DNA from 4 places in the Streptomyces sp. NPDC048566 genome. Region 3 is predicted to be linked to each of the others. Evidence: riboswitches for the same ligand, from Rfam matches in the RefSeq annotation. Region 3 holds a riboswitch; each other region holds the start of a gene.

Region 1 (7,221 bases), on a different contig from region 3:
GAGAGCCAGGCGCCGGTTCCGCGCTTCTGACCGCCGGACGGATGCCTCGCGCCGCTCCCGCCCCGCCCCCGTAGCGCCCCTCGTGCCGGGGTCGGCACGGGGGCGGCCTGCTTCCGGGGCGGGCCGCGGCCGTGCACACGGGGCCGCGACCCGCCGGTGCGCTCCGGCACTTCCGTGCCCGCCGTCCGCGACGCCCCTCACGGCGGTCCGCCGACCGGGCGGATCCGCCGGACGCGGCGGCGATCGGCGCCGCTCGCGTGGGCGGGCGCCGTCCCCGCGCCGCGAGTCCCCCGTGTTCACTCCGAAGAGTTGTTTCGGTCGCCGGTCCGTGCGAACGGCGTGTGGGCCGGGGCCCGCGGGGGAGAACCTGGGCCGTACGCGAACGCCGTCGCCGAGGAGCCGCGTGTGTCCGATGTCGTCTTCACCGCGGATTTCACCTCCACCCGTCAGTGGGTGGCGGGCCGTTCGTGGGCCTATCCCGACGGTGGTCCCGTCAACCCGCGGGACGACAAACTCGACCACCTCACCGACGACCCCTCCTATTCCCGCACGGGCGTCTTCCGCGCCACCCGGCGCCCCGACGGCCTGTGGAACGCGGGACTGCTCACCACCGAGGGCAGCGAGGACGGCTTCATGGTCCGGTCCGGAGACGTGCTGGAGGCCCGGGTGCGCCTGCCCGACGCCCGCGGCGCGTGGCCGGCGATCTGGACGTGGCGGGACGGCGGTCAGGAGATCGACGTCTTCGAGTACCACCCCGACAATCCCGACCTGCTCGAACTCTCCAACCACGTCCGCGACTCCCACCACTACCACCACGACGGGTCGGTGCGGCCCGGGGCCTGGGTGGACCTCGTGGTCGAGTTCGGCCCGCACCGCGTGGTGTGGTGGGTGAACGGCGTCCGGGCGTTCGCCGACCGGCGCGGGGTGGGCAGGCACTGGGAGGCCTATCTCATCGTCAACCTGTCGGTGTGCGCGGGGCGTTACCACCCGCCGCCCGATCCGGACGTCTGCGCGATGGACTTCGCCGTCGACACTCTGGTGGTGCGCAGACCGTCGCCGGAGGAGTGGGCCGCGATGGCGCAGGACGTCGGCCTGCTCGACTGATGCGGATCGTGTTCCGGGCGACGGGGCCGCCCGGAACACGATCGGCCGGCTCCGGGTGCATCCGCCGGGGCCCGGCGAACGGAAGTACGGCATCAGTAGCGACGTCGCGCTCGGGGCGCGTCGCGCCGAGGGGTGCCGAGGGCCATGACGAATCCGCAACCGGGTCGAGAGACTCCCGAAGCCGCCTACATCGGCCATGTCGGAGACTGCCGGGTCTGCCAGCGGGAATCGGGCCGCTGTCCGCGCGCCGAACGCCTGTGGCGGGCCTACCAGGAGTGGCGCAGCGGATACGGAACCCGCCCCGGACCGGCGGACTGAGCCGAGCGGCACCGGCCGCCCCGCCCGCGCCCGGCCGACCCGACGACCCGTTCCCCTCGCCCCGTCCCGCGGGCGCTTCCGGCCGGCGGGAGCCGTGCGGGACGCGCCACCGGCCGAGCCGTTCGGACGGCGCCGCGGGCCGGGAACCGAGCAGGCGAGGCCGTGGCTCGACACGGGCACTGCTGCGCGCCCTCGGGTGATCGACGATGATGGGCGCGGTGGCCGTCGCACGACCGGTGACAGGCGCGGCGACCGGGAAGGCGGAGCGGGCCCCGGTCCCTGCGCCACGGCACGGCCAAGCGGCCGTGGCACGCCGCGGAGGCGTGACCAAACCGCGGGCGATCGGGCTACGGATATCCGGTGTCCGGCGACCGTCGTCGGCGGACGAGGCAGCGGCGTCCAGGCGCCCCGACGGTGAAGAGGTGCCATGCGAGGCTCCGCGAGGATGTCCGACCGCGAGGGAACGCGGCCCGGGACGGCCCGGGGCCTCACGGCGCTGGCGCCGCACCGGATGCCCGGCGGGGAGGAGGGACCGGCGCGGGCCGCGGTGCTGATCCTGCACGGCGGACGGGCCGACAGCCTGGCCCCGTCGCGGCCCTGGCACGTCTCCCGGCTCCGCATGCGGCCGTTCGTCCGCTCCGTCCTGCGGTCCGTGCCGGACCCCGGCGTCGTGGTCGCCGAGGTGCGCTACCGCGTCCGCGGCTGGAACGGAAGCGCCGCCGACCCGCTCGCCGACGTGCACCGCGCACTCGCCGAACTCACCGAAATGGTCGGCGAGGTGCCGGTCGTGCTCGTCGGTCACTCGATGGGCGGCCGTGCGGCGCTGCGCGCCGCGGCGGCGCCGCAGGTCCGCTCGGTGGTCGCCCTGGCACCCTGGTGCCCCGAAGGCGAGCCGGTCGCCCACCTGCGCGACACGCGCCTGGTGGTGCTGCACGGGGACCGGGACCGCATCACCGACGCGGCGGCGTCCTTCGCCCTGGTCCGACGGGCGGCGGGGGAGGGCTCCACGGCACGCGCCGTGCGGGTCGCGGGGGGCGACCACGCGATGCTGCGGCGTGCCCGGACCTGGCACCGGGTCACGGCGTCCGCGGTGGCCGCGCTGCTGCCGGGCGCCGACGGCGCGGACGGCGTCCTGCCCGCGGCGGGGCCGGACGGCCGCCCGGGTGTGCTCTGAGCCCCGGTTCGCACCGGGGGACCGGTCCTACGCCGAGTCGAGTCGGTCGGCCGGATCGGGGCCCGGGGAGAAGGGCCGGCGTGTGCCCGCCGGTGTGCGCGGTGCGGAACCGGGCAGTCCCCCCGTGGACGGATCCCAGCTGAGGATCCACTCGAAGTCGCGCTGCAGCCGCCGGGCTTCGCTCCGTACGAGTGTCGGTATGTCACCGCGTTCGGCGACCAACTGGGCGTAGATCGGTGCATCGTGCACGGGGGAATCCTCGACTCGCTCTCGTGGCCGCCGGCGGGCCTCTGCCCTGTCGACGGTAGGGCGGACGCGCGGCCGAGGAGGAGATCCGGCCAGGTCGGCCAAATCCGGTCAGAGCCCGGCCATCGACAGCCGCCGATGCCGAACAAGCTGTCAGGGAACGCCAGTTCTGTGCGCACCTGCGGCGTCCCCGCGGACCAGGGCGGGCGAGCCGCACGCTCCCGGCGGGTGGCCGCGCCGCCGGGTGGGCGGACCGGTCCTCGCCGGCGCCCCGGGGCCTCGCCCCGGAAGTCGCTCCGTCGAACCCGCCCGTGTCGCAGGCCGGTTCGCCGACCGACCGTGCCCCCGACGTCGCGCAGCGCGGCGATGCGATGAAGGTCACGAAAACGTATCGGACATCTGGGACGTGGATCTTCACACGGGGTGCACAACTTGGCTAAGTTGACGTCCGGCCGTCCGATTCCCTCCGGCGACAGCACGCCGGGCGGTGCGGCCTCCGCCGAGTTCGGCCCGTCCCCGCGGCGGCCGGAGCCGGGGACCCACCGAACCCGGGGTGAATCGGCCGGCTGCCGCACGGGCAGCGGCCGTAGGGCACACCTTCCACAGCCGTCCGCCCGAACCCGACAGCTAACCCGGTAGGCGGATGACGGAAGGAGTGCCAACCCCATGGCGCCGGAACGCACCCAGCCCAGCGGCGAAGAAGTCCGCAGGCGGCTCGCATCCCTCTACGACCGGGCCGAGGACGACACCGGGAACTTCAACGCGACCCGGGCGCTTGCGGCCCGTTCCCGCCGGGTCGAGCGCCGCTCCGCCGCCCGCGGGCCCGCCGACCCACGGCCCGCCGCGGCGGAGCCCGCTGCCGCCGATCCGGCCCGGGAGGACCTGATGCGCCAGTGGTTCGACGGCGCGCGGTCCCGGCTCGGGCCCACCGTCGCGGCGGTGCTTCCCGCAAGCCGGGAGCCGCTGCCGCATCCCGCGCCCCCCCGGACGGCGCGGGATGCGGCACTCCCCGCGGAACTCCCGGCCGCGCAGCTGGGGCAAGGTCCCCGTCCGGTGGCGGAGTTGACGGCCGGACCCGGCGCCGAGCCGGCCCCCGCCCCCGGCGCGGAGCTCACCGCCCGCCCCCTTCTCGAACTGACCGCGGCCCCCGCGTCCGCACCGGCGGCCGAGGCCGCCCTCACCGCACCCGACACCGGCGGCACGCCCTGGCCCACTCCCGGGCCGGCCCGGCCCGAGTCCGGGGACCCGTCCTCCCCACGGTTCCGCAAGGACCGTGCCCGGCGCCAACTGGTGGCCGCGCGCGAGATGCTGAGCCGGCACGCCGCGCGGCCCGACGCCGCCCTGCCGGTGGCGTACCCGGCGGCGGAATCCGCTCCGGCCGCTCTGGAGGCCCCGTCGGCCGGCTTCGCGCCGTGGGAGACCGGGTCCCTGCCGGCCGCGCCCGTCGCCCCGGTCTCGGCCGACGGCTTCCCGTGGCCCGCCGCGGACACGGGACGCGCGCCGGTGCAGGGCGCCCCGGAGCCGGGCATCCCGTTCGAGCCCTGGTCGACGACCGTCCCCTGGTCGGACCCGGCCGCGGCGCCGTACGCGGACCCGCGTCCGGTGTGGCCCGCGGCCGCCGAACGGCCCGCGCCGGGCGCTCCCTGGCCGGCCGGCCCGGACGCCGGGTTCGACACCGGCGGTACCGCGGTCCTCGCGGCACCGCCGGTCACCGGCTACGACACCCGGGCCGCGGAGGCCGTGGCCTTCGCCCGGGCCCAGCTCGGCAGGCCGTGTGTCCGGGGAGCGTCGGGACCCGGTTCGTACGATTCCCCGGGGCTCACACGGGCCGCCTGGCGGAGCGCCGGTGTGCTGCTGCCTCGGACGATCCAGGACCAGTCGGGGATCGGGCCGGAGATCGCGCCGGAGGCCATGCTGCCGGGAGACCTGGTCTTCCTCCACGAGGATCTGAGCCACGTGGGCCTGTGCACGGGCGACGGCGTGATGGTGCACGCGCCCAGCCCCGGCGGCCGGATCACCGAGGAGCCGGTGCAGTGGACCGGCCCGGCCGCCGTCCACCGCGTCGTCCGCCCGGTCTGACGAACGGCGCGGCCGGCCACGGAGCACTCCGCCGCCGGCCGCGCCGTCCTGCCGTCCGCTCAGAAATCGCTGTCGATCCCCGTGACGGCGGCCGGGCCCAGCGGGGCGTCGTTCTCGGAGAGGCCGCTCTCGCGCAGGGCACCGGACACGAGCCGGACGGCCTCCGCCTCGGCGGTGCGCCGGTCGGCGGCCTCGACCTCCAGACGGACGGAGAACGTGTGGTTCTCGTCGACGGTGAGCAGGCTCAGTTCCTCGGTCTCGCCCAGGTCCGTGTTCTGCGGGTCCTGAGGGCGCAGCCTGCGCTCGACGTCTGCGCGGGAGGCCTCCGAGACGCCGTGGACGAACGTCCCGGGAACGGTGATGACGTAGGTGGTCACAGGAACTCCTAGCGTGCGTGCCCCGCGGGCCTTGAGGTGCGGTCGGCGATGTGATCGCCCGTATACCCCGCATTGTGACGGTCACCCGCGTCTTCTTCGCGCCGGAACACCCGGCTCCGAACGCCCGGCCGGACACGCGGAGCCGGCTGTTTGCGACCCGACGGCTCACAGCCGCAGGATCACCAGGGCCGTGTCGTCGGTGGCCCCGCCGGGCGGCAGGAGTTCGGTCAGCAGGGCGTCGGCGAGTGCCTCGGGATCGTCGCCCCGGTGAGCGGACACCGCTGCGGCGAGTCGTCCGATGCCGACGTCGATGTCCTCCCGGCGCCGTTCGACCAGCCCGTCCGTGTAGAGCACCAGCGTGTCGCCCACCCGGAAGCCGGTGCCCGCCTCGGGGCGGGCCACGTGTTCCGGCCGGGCGCCCAGCGGTGGATCGGTGGCCCGGTCGAGGAACTCCACCCGCCCGTCGCCGCGGAGCAGCAGCGGCGGGAGGTGCCCCGCACTGCTGTAGGTGACCGTACGCGTCCGCCAGTCCACGGCGACGGCCACCGCGGTGGTGGACTCCGCGCCGGGGACGGAACGCGCGTACAGACCCAGCACCTCCAGGGCGCGGGCGGGACCGCGCGAGGCCCGGCACGCCGCGCTGAGGGCGCTGCGCAACTGGCCCATGACACACGCGGCGGACAGCCCGTGGCCCACCACGTCCCCCACCGCGATCGCCATCCGCCCGTCGGCGAGGTCCACCAGGTCGTACCAGTCCCCACACACGTTGAGCGCCCCGGTGGCCGGCCGGTAGCGCACGGCCGCCCGGTGCGGGCCCGTGTACTGAGCGGCCGGCAGCAGCGCGTCCTGGAGCGCGAGCGCCACCGACCGCTCCCGGGCGTGCGCCTTGCGCAGCCGCTCGTTGATCTCCTGCAGTTCCCGGGCGCGGGTGAACAGGTCCGCCTCCAGGACGCCGGCGCGCTCGACGTCCGTGCGTCGCCCCCGGGCCCGGATCAGTTCGGTGACGTCCTCCACCCGGTGGACCAGGAGGATCACCGAGCCGTCCTCGCCGAGCAACGGCACGTTCACCGGACTCCAGTACCGCTCGTGCCACACCCCCGGCCGCTCCGGCGACTCGACGTCGTAGCGCTGGAGGGCCATCGCGTCGCGCTCCCGGGTCTCCACCACGCGGCGCAGCGACGCCCCGAGGTTGCGTGCGCCGTCGGAGGCGGGGTCGTCCGGCCGGTCCGGGAACACGTCGAACAGGTACCGGCCGACGAGTTGCTCACGCGACCGGCCGGAGGAGCCCAGATACTCGTCGTTGGCGTCGACGAAGACCAGATCGGGTGTGAGCAGGGCGACCATCCCGGGCAGCGCGCGGAAGACGTCCGCGTAGTCGAACTCCGCTCCCGCCACCTGATTCACCCGTCTCCCGCCGCGACCCGGTCGTGCCCACGGTGGATTCGGCGGAGCACCCGACCCTGTCCCACCGTCCGGCCGCGGCAGGACCCGGGGACCAGTCCCTCCATCAGGCCACCTGACGGTGCCCGGTGCAAGCGCTCGGCGGGGCCGCCCGCCCGCACCGGGCGGCGCTTCCCCGGCCGATGCCACGCCGGGACGGCCGGGACGGCCGGGAGCGACTCGGCGCCCGGCGCGCACGAGGGGGCCGAGGCTCCCGGACGCCGGACGGCCGAGTCCTGCGGATGCGTCCCGAGGGGGCTTGCGCCGGGCGCACGCTGGGCACAAGCCCTCTCGACGGCCTCCCGGGAGGCGATCTCGACCGGCGGTGTGCGCCGATTCACAGCATCCTGGGGTGAGACGCGATCATGTCGTCCACATTGGGGAAGGCGAAGCTCCATGGACGCATCAGAGCAGGCACCGGATGACCGGCCCCTCGACCTGTACCTCGAAATGCTCCGCCTGCGCATGGCTCCGGCGGACTAC
Region 2 (7,221 bases), on a different contig from region 3:
GCCCGCTCCCGGGGGCATCGCCCGGCCCATGCCCCGGGGCAGGCCCTTCCCCGTGTCCGCGTGGTCGTCGCCCTCGGTGACCTTCGCGCCCTTCGGCGGGGTGAAGTCGAAGGTGGACGCCGCCGGCCGGGAGAAGTCGACCTTGGTGAAGCCGACGTCCACGACCGCCGCTCCCCCGCTCGCCGGGGTCAGCGTGAACTTCAGCGGCAGCCCGGTCCTCGCGTCCACCGCGATGGAGATCGCGCCGACGGTGGAGCCGGACTGCTTCGGCTCGACGACCAGCTTGTAGGCGTCGCGGCCCGCGACCTGCGCGGTGCCGTCGACCTTCACGGACGTCGTGTCGTCGACGGACTCGAGCGCCTCGTCGGCGAGGTCCCCGGGGGTGGCCGGCATGTCGTGCGGCGCCTTGCGCCCGGCGCCCGCGGGGGCCGTCGCGTGGTAGACCTCGTTGGACTTGCTGTCGTAGCCCCACACGTCCTTGCCGTTGTGGACGACGCTGTACTCGGCGGCGTCCTCCAGGAGCGAGACCTTGCCCCGGTCGGGGCCGTCGGTCGCGACGCGCAGGGTGTGCGTTCCCGAGACCAGCTCCATCAGCTTGGACTGCGGGTCGGCGGAGGAATCGCCGTCCCCCCGGACGGCTCCGGAGGCGAAGCCGCCCGCCAGGCCGCCCAGATCGGGCAGCCCGAGGTCGGCGGAGACCTTCACCGTGCCGGACAGCTGCTCGACGTCCGACGCGGCGATCTTCTCCAGGAGTTCCCGGGCGGTGACCTTGGGCAGGTCGGGGTCCCCGGAGGACGCGAGGGCGGGGACGAGCCCGATCGTCGCCGCCGCGACCCCCACCACCGCGACCGGAACGACGTAGCGCGCGGCCCTGTGTCGCCCGGCGCGTCGGTCGTCGGCCTCGTCGGCGGCCTTCGCGCGGTCGTCGGTTTCGTACGGTGCCATGTGTGCCTTACCTCCGTCGTCGGCGGCGGCTCTGTGGTCCTGTCCCTGCTCCACCCCTGGGCCGCCATTCTCACCCGAACCGGTGAGGAGTGGTGTTCTCCATATGACCAAATCGGCCGGACGGAAGCGTCAGCCCGCGGAATCAACTCCGCGTAGTCCTGCGGTATGACGCCGGACGACGGCATCCGGCCGGACCCGTAGGGGTCGTACGGGGAGCACGTGCCCCCGGCGTGTCACGCGTCGCGGACGCCCCGCACGGCGCACGGGTCACCGACCGGCACGCACCGCCGGAGGGGGCACCGACGGCATCCACCGCACGGCGGGTCACGCGGCGGCACGGCGTGGGGCCGCACCGGGCGTCACGGGCCGGTGCATCCTTCCGGCCCGGCACCGGGGGAAGCCGGTGCGGGGGCCGCGGGGCGGCCCCGGCGGCCACTCAGCCGGCGCGGTGCACCACGGCGTCCGCCAACTCGACCAGCGCGGCCTTCGCGTCGCCGTCGGGCAGCGGCGCGAGCGCGGCCCGCGCGTCCTCCGCGTAGCGCACGGTGTCCCGGCGGGCCTGCTCCAGCGCGGGGTGCTCCCGCAGCCGGGCCAGCGCCTCCGCGTGCCGCGCGTCGTCCGTCAGGTCGGAGTCCAGCAGCTCGCACAGCGCGACGTCCTCGGCGAGCCCCAGCCGCTCGGCCCGCTCGCGCAGCCGCAACACCGGCAGCGTGGGAATGCCCTCGCGCAGGTCGGTGCCCGGGGTCTTGCCGGACTCGTGCGACTCGGACGCGATGTCGAGGACGTCGTCCGCGAGCTGGAAGGCGACGCCGAGCCGCTCGCCGTACTGCGTCAGCACGTCGACGACCGTCTCGTCGGCGCCCGACATCATCGCCCCGAAGCGGCAGGCCACGGCGACCAGCGAGCCGGTCTTGCCGCTCAGCACGTCCAGGTAGTGGTCGACCGGGTCCCGCCCGTCGCGCGGCCCGGCGGTCTCCAGGATCTGGCCGGTCACCAGCCGCTCGAACGCCTCGGCCTGGATGCGGACGGCGTCGGGACCCAGGTCGGCCAGGATGTAGGAGGCGCGGGCGAAGAGGAAGTCGCCGGTGAGGACGGCCACCGAGTTGCCCCAGCGGACGTTGGCGCTGTCGACGCCGCGCCTGACGTCGGCCTCGTCCATCACGTCGTCGTGGTACAGCGTGGCGAGGTGCGTCAGCTCGACGACCACGGCCGAGGGCACGACACCCGGCGCGTAGGGATCACCGAACTGGGCGGCGAGCATCACGAGGAGCGGCCGGAACCGCTTCCCGCCGGCCCGCACGAGGTGCTGGGCGGCTTCCGTGATGAAGGGGACCCCGCTCTTGGTGGCTTCGAGCAAACCCTCCTCGACAGCCGCCAATCCGGCCTGGACATCGGCTTCGAGAGCCTGGTCCCGCACGCTCAGCCCGAACGGCCCGACGACGGTCACGAGAGGTTCTCCTGTCTGCTGACGATCACATGGCGAACTCGGTCGATCATTCTTTCGATGACACGGTTTGTCGATGTGTCGCTGCCATCACTCAAGTCAGCGTATCCGGTCACGTTTCGATCACCACGAGCGCCCACCGTCCCCCGGCCGACGTGACCCCGCCGGGAGGTACGCCGGAATACACCTGTAAGACACACGGAACCGCCCGTGCGCCGCATGCCGCGGGTACCCCTCCCGTCCGGGCGGTATCCGACGGCCGTCGACATGTTCACGATCACCTACTGCTCCGCCGACGGCCCGGCGCCCCGCCCCCGGGCCCTGCGGGGCCGGGGGCGCACGGGAGAGAGGGGCGTGGCCCCCGGTTCGTCCGCGTCCGGCCCCGAGCCCGGCCCGCGGACGATCACCCCGCCCCCGACCCGTCCCGCTCCCCCGGCGCGGCTTTCCGCCAGGGGCACGGAACCGCCGCCCGCACGCCCCCGCGTCCTCCCCCACGCCGTCCCGCGCGACCTCGGCCGCGCCGCCCCCGCGCCTCCTCCCTCCCGCCCGCCGTCCCCCACGACCCGGTCCGGTTGCCGCACCACCGTTCGACGCGTCCCGTGCGCCGAGGCGAGCCCCCGGGCATCCGTCCGGCCCTCCCCCGTGGAGCCGCGCGCAGGACGCCCTCGCCCCACTCCACCCCTCCCCGACGGCGCCCGACCGCTCGCCCGGACGCGGCGCCCGGCGGCCGACAAGCCACCCCGACGCTCCGACGCTCCGGGGGCGCCTCCCCGACCCGCCGACCGGCCGGACCCCACCACACGGCCGCCGGCACCCCTGGGTAAGCCGGACTCCGCCCCCCGCCCGCGTCCGGGGCCGCCCTGCACGGTCTCGGCACAGCGGACGGCACGGCGGACGGCACGCCGGACGTCGCGCGGGGCACGACCGGAGGCCCTTCCGCGTGCCGGGACCTCGGTCGCCCAGCGGCCCGCCACCCCGACCCTGGCCACCGGCCGCGCGGGCGGTTCGGTTCGGCATCCCATCGGGACCGCCCGACCGCGCCGCGGGGCGCCACCCGCGCGCCCGCCCCGCCGGGGGCGGTCGTCGCGGTCCGCCGGGCGGACGACCGCCGTGACGCACGGGCACCCCCTCCAGGCGGTTCCGACCTCGGCACGGGCCCGCCCGGGGGTCAGCCGTGCCCGCCCCGGCGGCCGGACCGCCGGCCCGGTGCCCGCCCGTGAGGTGATGGGGCGTGGCACATGGACGGGGCGCCCGGCAGGCTTCACCCGTCTCCGGTTGACCGCCCGCGCGGGGTCGGCCCGGCGCCAAGCCCGGCGCCGGGTCACATCGGATCGGGTCGATGCGGGTCGGGTCGGGTCGAGGCGGGTCGGGTCGAATCGGGGCGGGGCACAACGTCGCCCCGCTGAGTCGACGGCGTCCCGTCCCCTGACGCCGCCTCCTTTCTCCGAGGTCCGGCGGACCGACGCCGGGCCCAATCGGCCGCGCACGCAACGGCGTTCGCCCGGCGGCCCGCGCCGCTTCCGCCCCACCCCCGTCAACTCATCGCGCGCGGCGCGGCGTTCGCCGGGCCGGCCGGCCTGCGGCGCCTCCGCCGGTCCGCTCGTGCGTGACGCACCCCGGCAGGGCCTGTCCGGCATGCGGGCGCCACCGTGACCGTCCCGTAACTCCCGGCACGCCAAACGGCGGTGGCGTAATGCCCGACTTGCCCGTCATGCCGCGTTGGCGACCGTTGCACGCGTGAATTGAGTCACCCGCCGACCAGTGGATCACCCTCGGCCCACCACCCACGAACCCCTTCACCAAAGGCAAGTTGAGGATTCAATTCCGGCGCAAACGGACGTTTCGCCACGCCCCCAAAAGGGCGAAAGCGATCTTCAACGCCACATCGGGCCTTGTTCCCGACATGTGCAGTCGCATACGTTCTCGTCGACCCCGGGCGGATCGCCGAATCCTGCCGTCGCCCGGAACCCATCCACCCACGCACACACGGCAGGAGCGGGGGAACCACAGGTAGGCCGCCGATCCGGAAGACCGGACCGGCTAGGGGTGAAGCCGCGCCCGAAACGCGGCCGGGCATCTCCCGCCCGAACCCGACAGCTCACCTCGCAGGCGTCGGAGAGGACAATTCGTCATGCCCGCAGGCACGCACCGCCCCGCCCGCAAGAACATCGTCACCCGCGGAATGATCGCCGCGGGGACGGGCGCCCTGGCCTTGGCCCTGCCGCTCGTGAGCGCGACCGGCGCCCACGCCGCCACCCCCCAGGCCGCCAAGACCGCGGCCGTCCCCAACGTCCAGCTCATCACCTACAAGGTGGTCGCCGGCGACACGCTGACCAAGATCGCGAAGAAGTACCCGTCGAGCGGCGGCTGGAAGAAGCTGTACACGGCGAACCGCGCGGTCATCGGGAACGACCCGAGCCACCTGCGCACGGGCCTGACGCTCACGGTCGGCACCAAGACCCTGAAGTCGGCCGCGGCCACGACGACCGCCAAGACCACGGCCACCCAGGCGTCCGCCACCACGTACGCGAACAACCTGGACGGCTGGATCAAGGAGTCCCTGGACATCATGGGCAAGGCGGGCATCCCCGGCACCTATGACGGCATTCACCGCAACGTGATGCGCGAGTCCTCGGGCAACCCGAAGGCCATCAACAACTGGGACTCCAACGCCGTCGCGGGCACCCCCTCCAAGGGGCTCCTCCAGGTCATCGACCCCACGTTCCTGGCCTACCACGTGCCCGGCACCTCGATGGACCCCTACGACCCGGTCGCCAACATCACGGCGGCCTGCAACTACGCCGCCGCGAAGTACGGCTCGATCGACAACGTCAACGGCGCCTACTGATCCCCGCGGCGCACCCTCTCCCCCCACACCACGACATCGGCCGGCGGCACCCACGGGTCCGCCGGCGGTGCCGTACGAGAGGGGCGCCTCCGGATCGCGCGGGCACCCTCCGGGGGCCCGGCCCGCCGGGCCCCGCCGGGAGGTCCGCGCGGGCACCCTCCCGAGGCCGCGGGGCGGGCGGCGCCGGTACCGAGGCCCGGGTCAGCAGCGCTCTCCGCACCCGAAGACCCGCTCCAGGACCACCGCGATGCCGTCGTCCTCGTTGGACAGCGTCACCTCGTCGGCCACCGCTTTCAGTTCGGGATGCGCGTTGGCCATCGCGACCCCGTGTGCCGCCCAGTCGAACATCGGGATGTCGTTCGGCATGTCCCCGAACGCGAGCGTCCCCGACGGGCTCAGCCCGAGACGGGCCGCGGCGAGCGCGAGACCGGTGGCCTTGGTCACTCCGCATGGCTGGAGTTCGACGGTACCGGGCCCCGACATGGTGACCGTCGCCAGCGAACCGACCACTCCCCGCGCCGCCGAGGCCAACTCGTCGTCGGACAGCGACGGATGGCGCAGCAGCACCTTGCTGATCGGCTGCGCCCACAGGTCGTCCCGGCTCCGCACCCGCACAGCGGGCAGCGTCGGGTGCGGCATGACGTAGCCCGGCTCGATGAGGGTCAGCCCGTCCACGCCGTCCTGGTCCACCGCCGCGTACAGCAGGCCGACCTCCGCCTCGATCTTGCCGAGCGCCGTCTCCGCCAACTCCCGTTCCAGCGTGACCGACCAGAGCATCCGGTCGGTTCCGGCGTCGTAGAGCTGCGCGCCCTGCCCGCACACCGCCAGTCCCCGGCCGCCGAGTTCGTCCAGCAGCGGCCTGACCCGCGGTGCGGGGCGGCCCGTCACCACCAGGTGCCGGGCACCTGCCGCGGTCACTTTCGCCAACGCGGCCCGCGACCGGTCGGAGAGCGTGTCGTCGCCGCGGAGCAGCGTTCCGTCCAGGTCAGTGGCGATGAGTGAATATGCAGTCGGAGCGGCCATGATCCGAAGAATACGGATCGCGGGACCCGTCGACCCCGCCGGAACCGGACGACGTCCGGTATCCCGTCGGCAACGCCGTTCACCGCACGGTGGCAGGCGCGTTGCGACCGGTTGGGATCACGCACGGCCCGCTTCCGTCCGGTCGGACTTTCCCGTGCAGGACCGATCACAACGGCTCAACACCGCCGTTCCCCCCGCGCCCGTCCCACCCGAACCACCGGAGCGGCAGCACACGACGGGGTGCCGGCGGCCGGTTCCGGGACCGGGGGGGGACGCGGGCGGTCACCCCGGCGGGCAGGCGGAAACGTCCGTCGCCCGATCGGGCGACGGACGTCCACGCGCCCGGCCGGTCCCGGGTCCACCGGTGACCGGCCACCGGACGCTCACCCGTGGGCGGCCGCCAGATGCCGGGCCAGACGCGGCGACGCGAACCGGGTGCCGCACACGAACCGCATGACCGGACCGTACGAGGACGCCGCGGGCAGGCCGGTGAAGTACAGGCCGGGAACCGACGAGCGGTATCCGGCGCCCAGCCGCGGAGTGCCGCGGCTGACGGCCAGCGCGGTCCGCAGCCCGTCCCCGAGGAAGTCCATCGCGGCGATGTCCACGCGGTATCCGGTCGCCGCCACGACGTGGTCGGCGGACAGGTCGTCCAGCCGGCCGCCGTGGGTCTGCACCGTGAGGACGGGCTTGCCCTCCGCGGCTCCCGCCCGGACGATCCGCCGCACCTCGCGGACGGCGACCCTGCCCTCGAAGCGGTCCCGCAGCCACCAGGCGCCGAGCGGTCCGAGCACCCGGCGGACCAGGTAGTGCCGTGCCCCGGCGGGCAGATGGCGGTAGGGCTGCGCGTGGTGGCTGAGGGCCCACAGCGACCAGGCCCGCCCGAACGGCGACTCCGGGCGCAGCTTCGGCTGGTCCCACGGCGGCGCGCCGAAGTCCACCGCTCCCCGCCCCCGGGACA
Region 3 (7,221 bases):
CCGGCGCCGACGGGTTCGGGGCGTGGATCATCTGGCCGTCGCCCACGTAGATGCCGACATGGCTGATGCCCGAGTAGAAGAACACCAGGTCCCCGGGCTGGAGTTCGGAGCGGGCGACGCGCCGGCCCGCGTTGATCTGGGCGTACGTCGTGCGGGGCAGGGACACGCCGGCGGAGCGGTACGCGGCCAGGGTGAGGCCGGAGCAGTCGAAGGCGTCGGGTCCGGTGGCGCCCCAGACGTAGGGGCTGCCGAGCTTGGAGTAGGCGAAGGACACGGCCGCCGCGGCACGCGAGTCGGGCGCCGCGCTCGGGGCCCCGGTCTCGGCTCCGCCGGAGGTAGCCGGGAGGTCGCGCGCCGACGAGCGGGAGGCCCGCTGCCCGGCGCTCTGCCCGCCCTGCTCCGCGTAGCGCGCCCGCTCCTCGGGGCTGAGCCGCGCCAGCAGGCTGCGGGCCGCCGCGAGCTTCCCGGTGACGGTCTTCTTCCGCTGCTTCAGTTCGGTCTGCCGCGCCTTGAGCGAGGTCAGCTCGCTGTCGGCGGCCTCGCGCAACTGGGCGATCTCGCGCAGCTGTTCGCGCACCTCGGAGACGGCCGCCGCCTGGCGGGTACCGACCCGCTCGGCGAACGCGGCCCCGTCGAGATACCGGTCGGGGTCGTCGGAGAGGGCGAGCTGCACGGCCGGGTCGATGCCTCCGCTGCGGTACTGCGCCGCCGCCATCGAGCCGAGCTTCTCCCGGGTGGTGTTGAGCCGGTCCTGCTTGCGGGCGGCCTCGTCGCGCAGGGTCCGCAGGTGTTTCTCCGCGGTGTCGGCCTTCTCCTGGGCGCCGTTGTACTTCTCGGTGGCGACCTCCGCCTCCTTGTACAGCGCGTCGACCTTGGCCTTCACCTGGGCGGGGGACAGCCGGGGTTCGGCGTGCCCGACCCCGTCGAAGGCGGTCGCCGTCGCCGCGCCCGCCAGCGCGATGGTGACCGCCGTGCGGGCCGTGGTTCCACCGAGAGAACGCTGCCTGGCCTTGCGATGCGCTGCCACGAGGGCTCCCATCCTTCCCTGAGACCGGCGTGCGGGCCGGTCGAGCGGTGACGTGTCCGGCGGCGGCTCGCACAGGGGGAGCATGCCGCCGCCGGACCTTCTCGGCGGTGGTGCCCGGCCGGCCGCCCAGGGCGGTTGTGTGGGACGCCGGTCACCTGGGGCAGGACGCTAAACCTGCGCGTGCGGCGCCGGTGAGTCCATGTACGGAACTGTCGGCACTGGACCGGCGGATGACCGGACGTGACCGGAGATCCGTCCGGTGGGGCCGACTTCACCCGCCCCACTGACCGATGCGCCGCATCCGGGACGACCGGAGTGGCCGGGGTGCTATGGCTGACGGCCGGTGCCGGTGGGACGCCGAGGGGCCCGGCGGCCCGTGGGGCGGGTGCGGACGGGCCGGTGGGGGTGGGCCCGGTGGCTTACGGCGCGGGCGGGGGAGGCGGAGGGGAGAAGGGTGGCCCGGTGAGGGGCCGGGGAGGGGGGCCGATTAGGCTCCGGCCCCATGGACGTACTCATCCATCTCTTCGTCGGCCTGCACATCATCGGCATCGCCGCCCTCCTCGGCGGCTTCCTCACCCAGATGAAGGCGATGGGCCGGGGCACCGCCCGCTTCGTCCCCGCGATGCTGCACGGCGCGCTCACCATGCTCGTCACCGGTGTCGTCCTCGTCGGCCTCAACCAGGCCGACGACCACACGGTGAACAACATCAAGATCGGCGTGAAGCTGGCCCTGCTGATCGTGATCCTCGGGCTGGTCTACGTGAAGCGCGACGACGAGAAGGTCGACAGGAACCTCTTCGCACTGGTGGGCCTGCTCACCGTCGCGAACATCTTCATCGCCGTCCTCTGGACCTGACCGCGCCGTCCGCCGGGGCCCGGCCGCGCCGCCCGGCGGCCCGGAGCGGCGCGTGCCCGGTCCCGCGGCGGCGTCAGCGCGCGGCGCCCGCGTCCGGCCCCCGGGCGTCCCGGACCGCGCCGGCGGCGACCACCACCCACGCGGCCACCGAGATCCAGAGCAGGACCTCGCCGAGCCCCTTCAGCCAGGAGACGCCGAGCGCGGCGGAGACGGAGAGCGCGGCCACCGCCGTCATCCCCATCGGGAAGACCGTTCCCCACCGCTCCAGGGCGTACCGCGGACGCGGCCGGACCGCCTCCGCGACGAGCAGCACGCAGAACCCCGCCAGGGCGAGCGTCACCAGCACCGTCGTGGTCGCGCGCAGCGCCCCCTGGTCGTCGTCGTTCCACAGGTAGGGGTTCACCCCGTGCGCGGCCACCAGCGCGGACCCCGCCAGCGCCGAGATGCCGAGCGCGCCGCCCGCGATCCAGTGGTCGCCGGCCCCCCGCGTCACCTCCCGTGCGTCGAACCGCGTGCACGCGATCACGTACAGGGCCAGTCCGAGCCAGAACAGCACCATGGCCGCGTGCGCCAGCCAGTCCCAGCCCTCGGCCGACGCGACCGCCGAGCCCAGCACCGACAGCCCCTGCGTGGCCACGCAGACCAGGAACACCGCGCCCGTGGAGCGCCGTCGCCAGTGCCGTACGACGGCCGCGAGCAGCACCGGCCAGAGCACGGCGGCGAGCGCGAGCAGGGCCTGGGCCACGGTCTGCCATCCCAGGGCCGAGAACCGGACGCCGAGCACGGTTGTCGCCGCGACGGCCGTCAGCCCGGCCGGTGTGCCCGCGTCCCGGGCCCACCGCTGCCGGTCCCGCACCAGGAGCAGGGCGAAATCCGCGGCGAGCGCCAGCCAGGCGGCCGAGGCGAGGGCCAGCGCGATCCGGGAGAGGGTCTCGCGGCCGGCCAGGTACAGGCCCACCGACAGGATGGCGGTGGCCATGACGGCGGACCCGGCGGCGGGTGCCCGGCGCGCCCATCGGACGGTGAGCGGGGAACGGTCGGACGCATCCGGCATATCGGGCATGCGGCCGATGCTAGGGACCCCGGAGCCGGTTCCCGGTGGGGCGCGCGGGGCCGGACGATCCGCCGCCCCGCACGCCCCGCCGGCGCGCTCCCGCGGGGCCCGCGCATGCGGGGCCCCGCGGGGCGGTGGACGGACGTCAGGCGGGCCGCACCACGCTGTGGATCGCCGAGGTGCCGTCGTAGTAGATCGACTCTTCGCGGACGTAGGCTCCCGGCTTCGGCGCGTGGATCATCATGCCGTTGCCGATGTAGATCCCGACGTGGCTGATGTCGCCGTAGAAGAAGACCAGGTCGCCGGGTTTCGCGGCGGACAGGGAGACCGTCGTGCCGGCGTTCACCTGGTCGTAGGTGACGCGGGGCAGGGAGACGCCGGCGGCCTTCCAGGCCGCCTGGGTCAGCCCCGAGCAGTCGTAGGAGTCCGGACCGGTCGCCCCCCACACGTAGGGCTTGCCGATCTGGGCGCGGGCGAACGCCAGCGCCTTGTCGGCCTTCGTCGTGTACGAGGGGTCCGTGGCGGTCGAGCCGGTCGAGCCGGTGGAGCCCGTCGAACCGGACGGGTCGGCCGTGGGGGTCGAGGAGCCCTGCTCCGCCGCCTTGTCCTCGGCCGCCTTCTCGGCCGCCGCCTGCTGCCGCGCCAGCTCCGCCGCCTTGGCCGCCGCCTGCTCCCGCTTCTTCTTCTCGATGGCCGCCAGCCGCGCCTTCTCCTCGGCGGTCAGCTTCGAGAGCAGGTCGCGGGCGGCGGTCAGCTTCTTCTGCACCGTCGCCTTGGACGTCTTGAGCGCGGTCTGCGAGGTGGTCAGCGACCGGAGGCTCTCGCTCGCCTCCGTCCGCTTCTTCGCGGTGGCCGCCTGCTCGGTGATGTAGTCGTCGACGGACGCCTTCTGACGCGTCGTCAGGCGGCTCATCAGCTGCGTCTGGTCGAAGTAGTCCTGCGGGTCGTCGGCGAGCAGCAGGGTCGCGGTGCCGGGCGTGGACGCGCCGGTGCGGTACTGCGCGGCGGCGAAGGACCCCAGCTCCTTGCGCGCGGAGTTGAGCTTGTCGGTGCGCTCGGCCACGTCGTCCAGGAGGGCGTCGACGCGCTTGCGCTGCTTGGCCGTCTTCTCCCGGTTGGCGTTGTACTTGTCGGTGGCCGTCTCGGCCTGGTGGTAGAGGTCGTTGACCTTCTTCTCGACCTCTTCGATGCTCGGCCGCGGCTCCGCCGAGGGAGCGGCGTTGGCCGTCTGGGAGAGCAGGGCCACGGAGGTGAGGGCCGCCGTCGCGAGGGCCGGGGTCCGTATGCCTGCCATGCGCGTGCCCGAGGGACGCGGCTTGCGGTGCGACGCCAAGAGAGGCGACTCCTTCCGTCATCCGCCTACCGGGTTAGCTGTCGGGTTCGGGCGGGTGGTTCCGGAAGGTTTGCCCTACGGTCGCGGCCCCCTCGCGGCGGACGGACCGATTCACCCCAGGTCGGTGGGTCCCCGGCTCCGGCCGCCCACCGGGCGGGCCGAACTCGGCGGAGGCCGCTCGGCCCGGCGACGTTCGCCGGTCGCGGTCGGGCGGCCTGGCAGCACGCTAGCCAACTCGTGTGGTCCGTGTGAAGGTTGGAGTGCGATATGCCCGATACATTTTCGTGACCTTGGCCCCACGAGGCGCCGTACCCGACCGACTCGGGCGGTATCACCCGGTTCGGGGTGGTGGACCGGGTCCGGTCCGGTGGCCGCCGCGGCCCCCGCCGGGAGCCCGCCGCACCGCCCGCGACGTGCACGTTCCGTCACCCTCCGGTCACGTGTGCGCGCCCGCGTCCCCGCCGGGTTCCCGGGGTGGCCGCGGTGTGTCGGTGGGGCGGCCTAGACTCGGAGAGCGATGAGCAGCCTCTTTGACGACAGCTTCCTGGCGGACCTCAAGCCCTCCGCGGCCCACGAGGACGAGCACCCGCCGCCGCCCGAGGACGAGCACGCGCCGGAGCCGGTCGCGGACGACCTGTTCGGCGGCCGGTTCGACGTGCCGCCGAGCCGCGACGCGTACTACCGCGACGGCGCCGCCCGGCCCGCGGTGGACCCGGCGGCCCTGCTCGACGGGCTGAACGAGAACCAGCGCGCGGCCGTCGTCCACTCCGGCTCCCCGCTGCTCATCGTGGCGGGCGCGGGTTCCGGCAAGACCCGCGTGCTCACCCACCGGATCGCCCACCTGCTCGGCGAGCGCCGGGTCCACCCCGGCCAGATCCTCGCGATCACCTTCACGAACAAGGCCGCGGGCGAGATGAAGGAGCGCGTCGAGCAGCTCGTGGGCCCGCGGGCGAACGCCATGTGGGTGATGACCTTCCACAGCGCCTGCGTCCGCATCCTGCGCCGCGAGAGCAAGCACCTCGGCTTCACCTCCTCCTTCTCGATCTACGACGCCGCCGACTCCAAGCGGCTGATGGCGCTGGTCTGCCGTGATCTCGATCTCGACCCCAAGCGCTTCCCGCCGAAGTCGTTCAGCGCCAAGATCTCGAACCTGAAGAACGAGCTGATCGACGAGGAGGACTTCGCCGCCCAGGCCGCCGACGGCTTCGAGAAGACCCTCGCCCAGGCGTACGCGATGTACCAGTCGCGTCTGCGCGAGGCCAACGCGCTCGACTTCGACGACCTGATCATGACCACGGTCAACATGCTGCGCGCCTTCCCGGACGTCGCCGAGCACTACCGCCGCCGCTTCCGGCACGTCCTGGTCGACGAGTACCAGGACACCAACCACGCGCAGTACGCGCTCGTGCGCGAGCTGGTCGGCACCTCGGAGCACCCCGTCGACGTACCGCCCAGCGAGTTCGACGTGCCGCCCGCCGAACTGTGCGTCGTGGGCGACGCCGACCAGTCGATCTACGCCTTCCGCGGTGCGACCATCCGCAACATCCTCCAGTTCGAGGAGGACTACCCGAACGCGACGACCATCCTGCTGGAGCAGAACTACCGCTCCACGCAGACGATCCTGACCGCCGCCAACGCGGTCATCGAGCGCAACGAGTCCCGCCGCCCCAAGAACCTGTGGACGAACGCGGGCGCCGGATCGAACATCACCGGCTACGTCGCGGACACCGAGCACGACGAGGCGCAGTTCGTCGCCGACGAGATAGACCGCCTCACCGACGCGGGCGAGGCCAAGGCGGGCGACGTCGCGGTCTTCTACCGGACGAACGCCCAGTCCCGCGTCTTCGAGGAGGTCTTCATCCGCGTCGGCCTGCCCTACAAGGTCGTCGGCGGTGTCCGCTTCTACGAGCGCAAGGAGGTCCGGGACGTCCTCGCCTACCTGCGGGTGCTGTCCAACCCGGAGGACTCCGTCCCGCTGCGCCGCATCCTGAACGTGCCCAAGCGCGGCATCGGCGACCGCGCCGAGGCGATGATCGACGCCCTCTCGCAGCGCGAGAAGATCAGCTTCGCGCAGGCCCTGCGCCGGGTCGACGAGGCCTACGGCATGGCCGCCCGCTCGACGAACGCGGTCCGGCGCTTCAACACGCTGATGGAGGACCTCCGCACCGTCGTCGAGTCCGGCGCCGGCCCGGCCACCGTCCTGGAGGCCGTCCTCGAACGCACCGGCTACCTCGCCGAGTTGCAGGCGTCGACCGACCCGCAGGACGAGACCCGGATCGAGAACCTCCAGGAACTCGCCGCGGTGGCGCTGGAGTTCGAGCAGGAGACCGGCGAGGACGAGACCCCGGCCGGACTCTCCGCGTTCCTGGAGCGGGTCGCGCTCGTCGCCGACTCCGACCAGATCCCCGACGAGGAGGACGGCAACGGCGTCATCACCCTGATGACCCTGCACACCGCCAAGGGACTGGAGTTCCCCGTGGTGTTCCTCACCGGCATGGAGGACGGCGTCTTCCCGCACATGCGCGCCCTCGGGCAGGTCAAGGAGCTGGAGGAGGAGCGCCGCCTGGCCTACGTCGGCATCACCCGCGCGCGGGAGCGGCTCTATCTCACCCGGTCCTCGATGCGCAGCGCGTGGGGGCAGCCCTCGTACAACCCGCCCTCCCGGTTCCTGGAGGAGATCCCGGCGACGCACCTCGACTGGAAGCGCACCGGCGCCGTCTCCTCCCAGCCCGCGGGACCGGTCTCCGGCATCGCCGCCTCCCTGTCGTCCTCGCGCGCGCGGTCCGCGGCCTCGGGCGCGTCGGGGTTCGCCACCCGGCGCGTGGCCACCGAGAAGCCGGTCGTCTCGCTGGCCGTCGGCGACCGCGTCACGCACGACCAGTTCGGCCTCGGCACGGTCGTCGGCGTGAAGGGCACCGGGGCCAACGCGGAGGCGACCGTCGACTTCGGCG
Region 4 (7,221 bases), on a different contig from region 3:
ACGACCCAGGAGGCCCACAGGGTGTGCTGGGTGTTGCGCAGGCCCCGGCCGCAGAAGTGGCGGGCGGGGGTGGCCGTCAGCTTGATCCCGCCGATCCCGGCCGACTCGTTCCAGTCCAGCTCCCTGATCCGGTCCTCCGCCACGCCCCAGCGCTCCAGGTGGGCACCCACGCCCAGCGGGACCGCGAACACCGTGTCCGTACCGGCCAGGGCCTTGATCGTCGGCATGTCCAGGTGGTCGTAGTGGTCGTGGGAGATCACCACGACGTCGACCGGCCCGAGCGCCGCGAGCGGCAGCGGGACCGGGTGCAGCCGCCGGGGACCCGCGAAGGCGAAGGGTGAGCAGCGCTCGCCCCAGACGGGGTCGAAGAGCACGCGGTGCCCGTCGATCTCGGCGAGGACGCTGGAGTGCCCCATCCAGGTGAGCCGCAGGCCGGTCGCGGCGGGCCGGGCCAGGTCGGCGACCGTCGTCGCGTGGACGGGAACGGTCCCCTCGGGGGAGCGCAGGACGCGCTCCTCCTTGCGGAAGTAGACCCTCGCGAACTCCAGCATGGAAGCGTCGGGGCGGGTGCGGGCGCTCAGCGGGTTCCGGAAGACGCCGTCCGCGAAGTTCGGTGATCTGCGGATGCGCTCCAGACGCGCACCACCCGGATCGGCTCCGAAGGCGGCGGGCCGCAGCGCGCGGAGCCCGGAGCTCAGGGTACGGAAACCGGTCACGGATACCTCCACGAGGAGTCGGTCAGGATTTCATTATGGTCGGCGCCGCCGGCGGCGCCGCGTCGCCCGGGTCACGGCGCGACGCCCGCCGCCGGCCCGTGTCCCCTCAACCCCGGCCCGCATCCGCTTCTTCCTCCCGGCGGGAACGTTCTGCGGACCGCCCGCGCCCGGCCCCCGGGCGCGGGGCACCGTGGCGCGGCGCCGCCGCGCGCGTTGACAGGACGGCGCACCGGTTTCGATACTGAACGCCTATTCAGTAATTGCCCGCGGGACCCGGCACGGAGGATGCCCCGTCCGCCCCCGGCGCGGCCGCCCCCCGAGGAGAACCCCGTGCATGTCCCGCCCCCCGCCCCCCTGATGTCGCTCACCTGGACGGACCACGTCACCGGCCGCCGCGGCTTCCTCGTCGTCGACCGGCTGGTGCGCGGGGTGGCGAGCGGCGGTCTGCGGATGCGGCCGGGCTGCACGCTGGAGGAGGTCACCGGGCTGGCCCGGGGGATGACGGTGAAGGAGGCGCTGCACTACGACCCCGCCGCCCGGTACGTGCCGCTGGGCGGCGCCAAGGGCGGGATCGACTGCGATCCGCGCGACCCCGGGGCGTACGGCCTGCTGGTGCGCTACCTGAGGGCCGTGCGCCCGTACGTCGAGGCGTGCTGGACGACCGGGGAGGACCTCGGCCTCTCCCAGGACGTGGTGGACCGGGCGGCCGGCGAGGCCGGGCTCGCCTCGTCCGTACAGGCGGTCTACCCGCTGCTCGACGACGCGGACGCGGCCCGGCGCCGGCTCGCGGACGCCTTCGCGGTCGAGGTCGACGGCATCGGGCTCGACGAACTGGCCGGCGGCTGCGGCGTCGCCGAGTCGGTCCTCACGGCGCTGGACCGGGCCGGGGTCGCGCCCGCCGGAGCGCGGGTCGCCGTCCAGGGCCTCGGCACGATGGGTGGCGCCACGGCACGGTTCCTCCGCCGGGCGGGCCTGCGGGTGGTGGCCGTCGCCGACATCAAGGGGACCGTCGCGAACCCCGACGGCCTGGACGTCGAGGCGCTGCTCGCCGCACGGGACGCCCACGGGACCGTGGACCGCGCGGCGCTGCGCCCGGGCGACCGCGAACTCGCGGGCGACGCCTGGCTGTCCGCGGACGCCGAGGTGCTGGTGCCGGCCGCGGTCTCGTACGCGATCGACCCGGTGAACCAGGCCCGGATCAGGGCGCGTTGGATCGCCGAGGCCGCCAACATGCCCGTCCTGCCGGACGCGGAGGACCTGCTGGCGGCCCGCGGGGTCACCGTGCTGCCGGACGTGGTGGTCAACTCCGCGACGAACGCGTGGTGGTGGTGGACGCTGTTCGGCGACATCGACGCCGACGCGGACGAGGCGTTCGCCCACATCCGCCGCGCCCTGCGCGCACTCGTCGGGCGCACGCTCGGCCGCGCGGAGACCGACGGGACGTCACCGCGCGTCGCCGCCCACGCGATCGCCGCCGACCGGCTGCCGGCCATCGCAGAGCGGTTCGGCTGGTACGGATGACGCGAACGCGTGTCCGGCCGGACCGGGACGCGTGTGTAGGGTTGGCGCGTGGCGAGAGTGCGGTTGAGCGTGGCCGAGCGGCGCGAGGAGTTGCTGCGGGCCGCCGTCGAGCAGATCCAGGAACGCGGCGTGGCGGCGGTACGGATCGCCGACGTGGCCTCGTCCCTCGGCGTGAGCAACGCACTGGTGCTCTACCACTTCTCGACCAAGGAGAAGCTGGTGGCCGCGGCCTTCACCTACGCGGCCGAGGACGACCTCGCCCATCTGCGCAAGCTGCTGGGCCGCCGTACGACCGCCCTGCGCCGGCTGCGGAGCGCCGTGCGCTGGTACGCGCCCACCGGCCAGGCCAAGGGGTGGCGGCTGTGGATCGAGGGCTGGGCCGCCGCCCTGCGCGAGCCGGCCCTGCTGGAGGTCACCCGCGACCTCGACCGGCAGTGGAAGGCGGCCCTCACCGAGGTGATCGCCGAAGGGGTGGCCGCGGGCGAGTTCCGGTGCCCCGATCCGACCGGCGCCGCACTGCGCCTCACCGCCCTGCTCGACGGCCTGGCCGTCCAGATGACCGCCTACGGAGGCACCGTGTCGCGGGCCCGCACCCAGCAGTGGGCGGACGAGGCGCTGGCGCGCGAACTGTGCCTGGATCGCGTCGAGTCGGTGTCGAGCCCGCGCTGATCGGCCGCCGCACCCCGTCACCGGCCGGGCCGCCCGCGGACGTCGGCCCCCGCCACCCGGAGCGGGTGCGCCGCACCCGCGCCCACGTGCCCGCGGCCCGGCCGGCACCGCCCGCGGCGGCCGGCCCCGGGTCCGCGGACCCGGGGCGCCGCCCGCCGGTGCCCGGTCAGGCCACCGACGCGATGCGCGTCTTGATGTCGTCCGGGGAGAGCGCGCCCTTGGCGGAGACGTGGTCTCCGGAGGACTCGCCGCGCAGCCGGCGGCCGATCCACGGGACCAGGTACTCGCGGGCCCAGTGGATGTTGTCGCGGCGCACCTCCAGGGTGCCGCGCGGCGGCTGGGGCGGCCAGGGCTGGTCCGGGTCGGCCGGCACCTCCAGGCCGAGGATCTGCCCGGCCCGCAGCGCCACCCGGGTGTGCCCCTCCGGCGACAGGTGCAGCCGGTCGCCCTCCCAGGCCCGGCGGTCCTGGACGGTCCTGAGGGACCACAGGTCGAGGACGGGGCAGCCGTAGCGGTCCGCGATGGCCCGCACGTGGCCGTTGTAGGTGGCGATCTTGCCCCGCAGATGCCGGAGCACGGGCACGCCACGGGTGTCGAAACCGGTGGTCACCATCACCGTGCCGACGGCCGAGGTGAGGTCGGCGACCGCGCGCTCGAAGCGCTCCGCGACGTCGTCGGGATCGGTACCGGGCCGGATGATGTCGTTGCCGCCCGCACAGAACGAGACCAGGTCCGGGCCGATCTCCTTGGCGCGCACGAGTTGCGTCTCGACGATCTGGTCGAGCAGTTTCCCGCGCACCGCGAGGTTGGTGTACGCGAAGTCGCCCTCGGGCCGCCGGTCCGCGAGCAGGACCGCGAAGCGGTCCGCCCAGCCGACGAAGGCGCCGTCGGGTCCGAGGTCGCCGACGCCCTCGGTGAAGCTGTCCCCCACCGCGACGTACGACCCGATCACTGATCTGCCGTCACTCTTCGAATGGTCTGCCACATCGGCCCATGATTCACCGCGGGATGTGAGCTACGCGACCGTAGGGAGGGGTTGACGGCCGGTGAGATAGACCACGCGTCCCCAGGTGGCCGATCGCGGAATAGAGCCTCCGCCGGGGCTGTTGACGTCCGCCGCGCGGGCGGACACACCGAAGGCCGGACCCCGGGGATCGTGGGGTCCGGCCTTCGGAGGCGGTCCTGCCGTCAGGAGCAGGTCACCGGGAGCACGGGTCAGCCGAGGGCGACGCCGTGCGAGCGCAGATACGCGACCGGGTCGATGTCCGAGCCGTAGTCGGGCGTGGTGCGGATCTCGAAGTGCAGGTGCGGTCCCGTGACGTTGCCCGTCGCGCCGGAGAGGCCGATCTGCTGGCCCTCGGTCACGCTCTGCCCCGCCGAGACCGACAGGGACGACATGTGGGCGTACTGGGAGTACCGGCCGTCGGCGTGCTGGATGACGACCTGGTTGCCGTAGGCGCCGCCCCAGCCGGCGGAGACGACGGTGCCCGCGGCGATGGACTTGATGGTCGTGCCGGTCGGGACGACGAAGTCCGTGCCGGTGTGGTAGCCGCTGGACCACATGCTGCCCGCCACGTGGTAGTTGGTGCCGATGGTGGCGCCGGCCACGGGGAGCGTGTAGCCCGAACCGGTGCTGGTGGAGGCGGCCTTGGCGGCGGTACCGGCCGTGTCCGCCTTCGCGGCGGAGGGCTTGGCCTGCGCGGTCTTCGGCGCGGCGGCCTTAGGAGCAGCGGCCTTCGGGGCGGCGGCCTTAGGAGCAGCGGCCTTCGGGGCGGCGGCCTTCGCACCGAGCGAGAGCTTCAGGCCCGGGTGGATCAGGGACGGGTCGCCGCCGATGGCGGAGCGGTTGTCGGCGTAGAGCTTCTTCCAGCCCCCGGAGACGTGCTGCTCGCCGGCGATCTTGGCGAGGTAGTCTCCGGCCTTCACCGCGTACGTCCTCGGCGCGGCGGCCTTGGCGGCGGCCGGCGCGACGGCGGCGGCCTTCTGCGTGTGCTGCGCGGCGGCGGGGGTCGCGGCGTGGGCGCCGGTGGCTCCCAGCAGCGGCAGCGCGAGTGCGGCGCCACCGGTGCCGGCCGCGGCGATCGTGCGGGTGAGTCGCAGGGACTTGGGACGGCGGTGCTTACCCTTCGCGGGCATGGCGAATTCCTCTCCGGCGCCTGCGAGGTGAGCTGTCGGGTGCGGGCTGGAGATGCCCGGCCGCGCTGCTGCGCGGCTGTACCCCTAGCCTGTTCCGGAATCCGGACCAGGCGCGGAACCTGTGGGTCCCCCGCTCCTGCCGTGTACGGGTGAGTGTGCGGAATTCCGGGCGGCGGCAGGATTGGGCGTCCGTCCGGATTGAGGCAGAACGTAGGCGAGAGGGGAGCGCGCGGACAACTGGGTGCGGATTTCCCACGCCTCCCTTTCTTGATCCATGCGGAATTCGCGGTCACACTCCGTGGAAAGACGATCTTTCCGGACATTCAAGAAGCCCGTATTCAAAGGCCCGTTGGAATGGGCGCTCGGCAACGCATCGTCACGAATATGACCCTGCTCACGCGGCGCACCCCATGCCGCCCCATTCCAGGGCCAGTTGGAATGAAGGATACAAAAGGGACAGAAGGGCCGGATGTGGCGCAGTCGGATCACCATCGCGTCGAGGTCGCCGCACGGACCGACGGACAATCCGTAAAGACACAGCGGCACATCGCTGCACATTTCGCCCGTTTCGACCTGTTCGCAGATCCCCGCCCGTCGAGTCCGCGCAGCCGGAGCGGGGCGGGCCGCTCGCCCCGGCTCTCTTCCGGAGCCCCGGCGAGGACCACGGCCTCGCCGCGGCGCCTCCCGCACGCCACCGAGTCCGCTCTCCGGGCCGCGCAGCCTGTAGAGGTCGCCTGCTGCACGACGGGCCTGATCTCCCTGTGGAGCGCACCCCACTCCCGCTCCCGCGCCGGCTCGGCCTCGCTCCGTCGGATGAGGCCGCCACCGACGCCCGGTACCGACGCCCGGCACCTCCGCCGTGGCGCTCACGAAGCGGAGGCGCGGGGAACCGGCCCGGCCGTCGGGCAGGGTGATCGGGTTGCCCGTGACCCGGGCCGCCGTGATCCGGGCCGGTGCACCCGGCCGAAGCCGTGCTGGATGGCGAGCGGGTCGATGGCGAGCCGGCCGAGCGGATCGGTGCTGCGGGAGGTCCACATCCCGGTCGGTGCGGGCCGGCACCCCGAGGTCGATCCGGCCGCCACCGCCGGAGCGCGCGACCGCTCGTCGTGCCGGTGAGCCGCCGGGTCCGGCCGTCCGCGCCGGTCTCGACCGTCCGTCCCCCACCGATGCGGGCAGGCGCGAGCAGGGATCGACGTCATCGGCGCGGGAGCGCGGGGAGGCAACGCCTGTGGACAACTCATTGCCTCAGGAACCCATGTCGTATCGTCGGGAAGGCGACCGAAGACAGCAGCCGCCGGGCGCCGCCGGGTCCGGCCGGTCGGCGGGCGGCCGACGATGAGGAGCCCCCGTGACGCAGCAGGTCCCGTCGACCGAGCCCGAGCTGGCCGGCGTGCGCAACTTCCGCGACGTGGGCGGCCTGCCCACCACGGACGGCAGGCGGGTGCGCCCGGGGCGGCTGTTCCGCAGCGGCCATCTCGCGCACGCGACGGAGCAGGACACCGCCTTCCTCGCCACGCTCGGCCTGCACACGATCTTCGACTTCCGCAACGCCGCGGACCAGAAGCTGGAGGGCCCGGACGTGGAGCTGCCCGGCGTGCGGAACGTGAACCTCCCGCTGAGCGACCCGGCGGACGGCAGCGAGTTCTGGAAGATGGTGCGGGACGGCGACCTCGACCAGCTGCGCGCGATACTCGGCGACGGCAAGGCAGCGGACCGCATGGTCGGCTCCTACCGCACCATCGTCCGGGAGCGCACCGCGGAGCACTCCCGGGTGCTGCTGTCGATGGCGGAGGACAGCGTGCCCGTGCTGATGCACTGCGCGGCGGGCAAGGACCGCGCGGGCCTCTCGATCGCGGTCACCCTGCTCGCCATCGGCGTCGAGCGCGACGCGATCGTCGCCGACTACCTGGAGTCGAACGCCACGCACCGGCGCTACAAGGTGCGGCGCAGCGGCTCCGCCGCCTCGGCCTACTCCCCCGAGATCATGGAGCTGCTCGGCCCGCTCTTCGACGCACGTGCCGAGTACCTGTCGGCCGCGTTCGAGACCATCGAGGAGACCTGGGGCGGGGTCGACCCGTACCTGGAGCGGGGGCTGGGGCTGACCCCAGCGCTGCGCGACCGGCTGCGCGAGCGTCTGCTGGACTGAAGCGCCCGCGCGGGTCCGCACCCCGCGTGCCCG

Evidence for each region. Region 3 has a riboswitch for cyclic di-AMP ahead of ACGFS9_RS17290 (NlpC/P60 family protein). Riboswitches for the same ligand answer to the same signal wherever they lie in the genome.
Region 1: linked by a shared signal. The riboswitch ahead of ACGFS9_RS01160 (NlpC/P60 family protein) and the one ahead of ACGFS9_RS17290 (NlpC/P60 family protein) in region 3 are both predicted to bind cyclic di-AMP.
Region 2: linked by a shared signal. The riboswitch ahead of ACGFS9_RS27545 (transglycosylase SLT domain-containing protein) and the one ahead of ACGFS9_RS17290 (NlpC/P60 family protein) in region 3 are both predicted to bind cyclic di-AMP.
Region 4: linked by a shared signal. The riboswitch ahead of ACGFS9_RS12365 (peptidoglycan DD-metalloendopeptidase family protein) and the one ahead of ACGFS9_RS17290 (NlpC/P60 family protein) in region 3 are both predicted to bind cyclic di-AMP.

The regions. Positions count from the first base shown of each region.
Region 1 is NZ_JBICWL010000001.1:277,118-284,338, forward strand. It holds gene proP (glycine betaine/L-proline transporter ProP) at 1-30, shown strand, start outside; gene ACGFS9_RS01145 (beta-glucanase) at 406-1,104, shown strand; gene ACGFS9_RS01150 (alpha/beta hydrolase) at 1,868-2,596, shown strand; gene ACGFS9_RS01155 (hypothetical protein) at 2,624-2,845, opposite strand; cyclic di-AMP (ydaO/yuaA leader) riboswitch at 3,330-3,500, shown strand; gene ACGFS9_RS01160 (NlpC/P60 family protein) at 3,509-4,921, shown strand; gene ACGFS9_RS01165 (hypothetical protein) at 4,981-5,298, opposite strand; gene ACGFS9_RS01170 (PP2C family protein-serine/threonine phosphatase) at 5,464-6,642, opposite strand; gene ACGFS9_RS01175 (hypothetical protein) at 7,135-7,221, shown strand, end outside.
Region 2 is NZ_JBICWL010000025.1:73,813-81,033, reverse strand. It holds gene ACGFS9_RS27555 (outer membrane lipoprotein carrier protein LolA) at 1-945, opposite strand, end outside; gene ACGFS9_RS27550 (polyprenyl synthetase family protein) at 1,382-2,392, opposite strand; cyclic di-AMP (ydaO/yuaA leader) riboswitch at 4,322-4,516, shown strand; gene ACGFS9_RS27545 (transglycosylase SLT domain-containing protein) at 4,521-5,237, shown strand; gene ACGFS9_RS27540 (HAD family hydrolase) at 5,439-6,260, opposite strand; gene ACGFS9_RS27535 (FAD-dependent oxidoreductase) at 6,644-7,221, opposite strand, start outside.
Region 3 is NZ_JBICWL010000009.1:188,323-195,543, forward strand. It holds gene ACGFS9_RS17275 (NlpC/P60 family protein) at 1-1,027, opposite strand, end outside; gene ACGFS9_RS17280 (hypothetical protein) at 1,530-1,883, shown strand; gene ACGFS9_RS17285 (tellurite resistance/C4-dicarboxylate transporter family protein) at 1,957-2,937, opposite strand; gene ACGFS9_RS17290 (NlpC/P60 family protein) at 3,083-4,270, opposite strand; cyclic di-AMP (ydaO/yuaA leader) riboswitch at 4,278-4,450, opposite strand; gene pcrA (DNA helicase PcrA) at 4,788-7,221, shown strand, end outside.
Region 4 is NZ_JBICWL010000005.1:372,641-379,861, forward strand. It holds gene ACGFS9_RS12345 (MBL fold metallo-hydrolase) at 1-716, opposite strand, end outside; gene ACGFS9_RS12350 (Glu/Leu/Phe/Val dehydrogenase dimerization domain-containing protein) at 1,074-2,237, shown strand; gene ACGFS9_RS12355 (TetR/AcrR family transcriptional regulator) at 2,286-2,906, shown strand; gene ACGFS9_RS12360 (SGNH/GDSL hydrolase family protein) at 3,073-3,858, opposite strand; gene ACGFS9_RS12365 (peptidoglycan DD-metalloendopeptidase family protein) at 4,122-5,042, opposite strand; cyclic di-AMP (ydaO/yuaA leader) riboswitch at 5,047-5,204, opposite strand; gene ACGFS9_RS12370 (tyrosine-protein phosphatase) at 6,391-7,188, shown strand.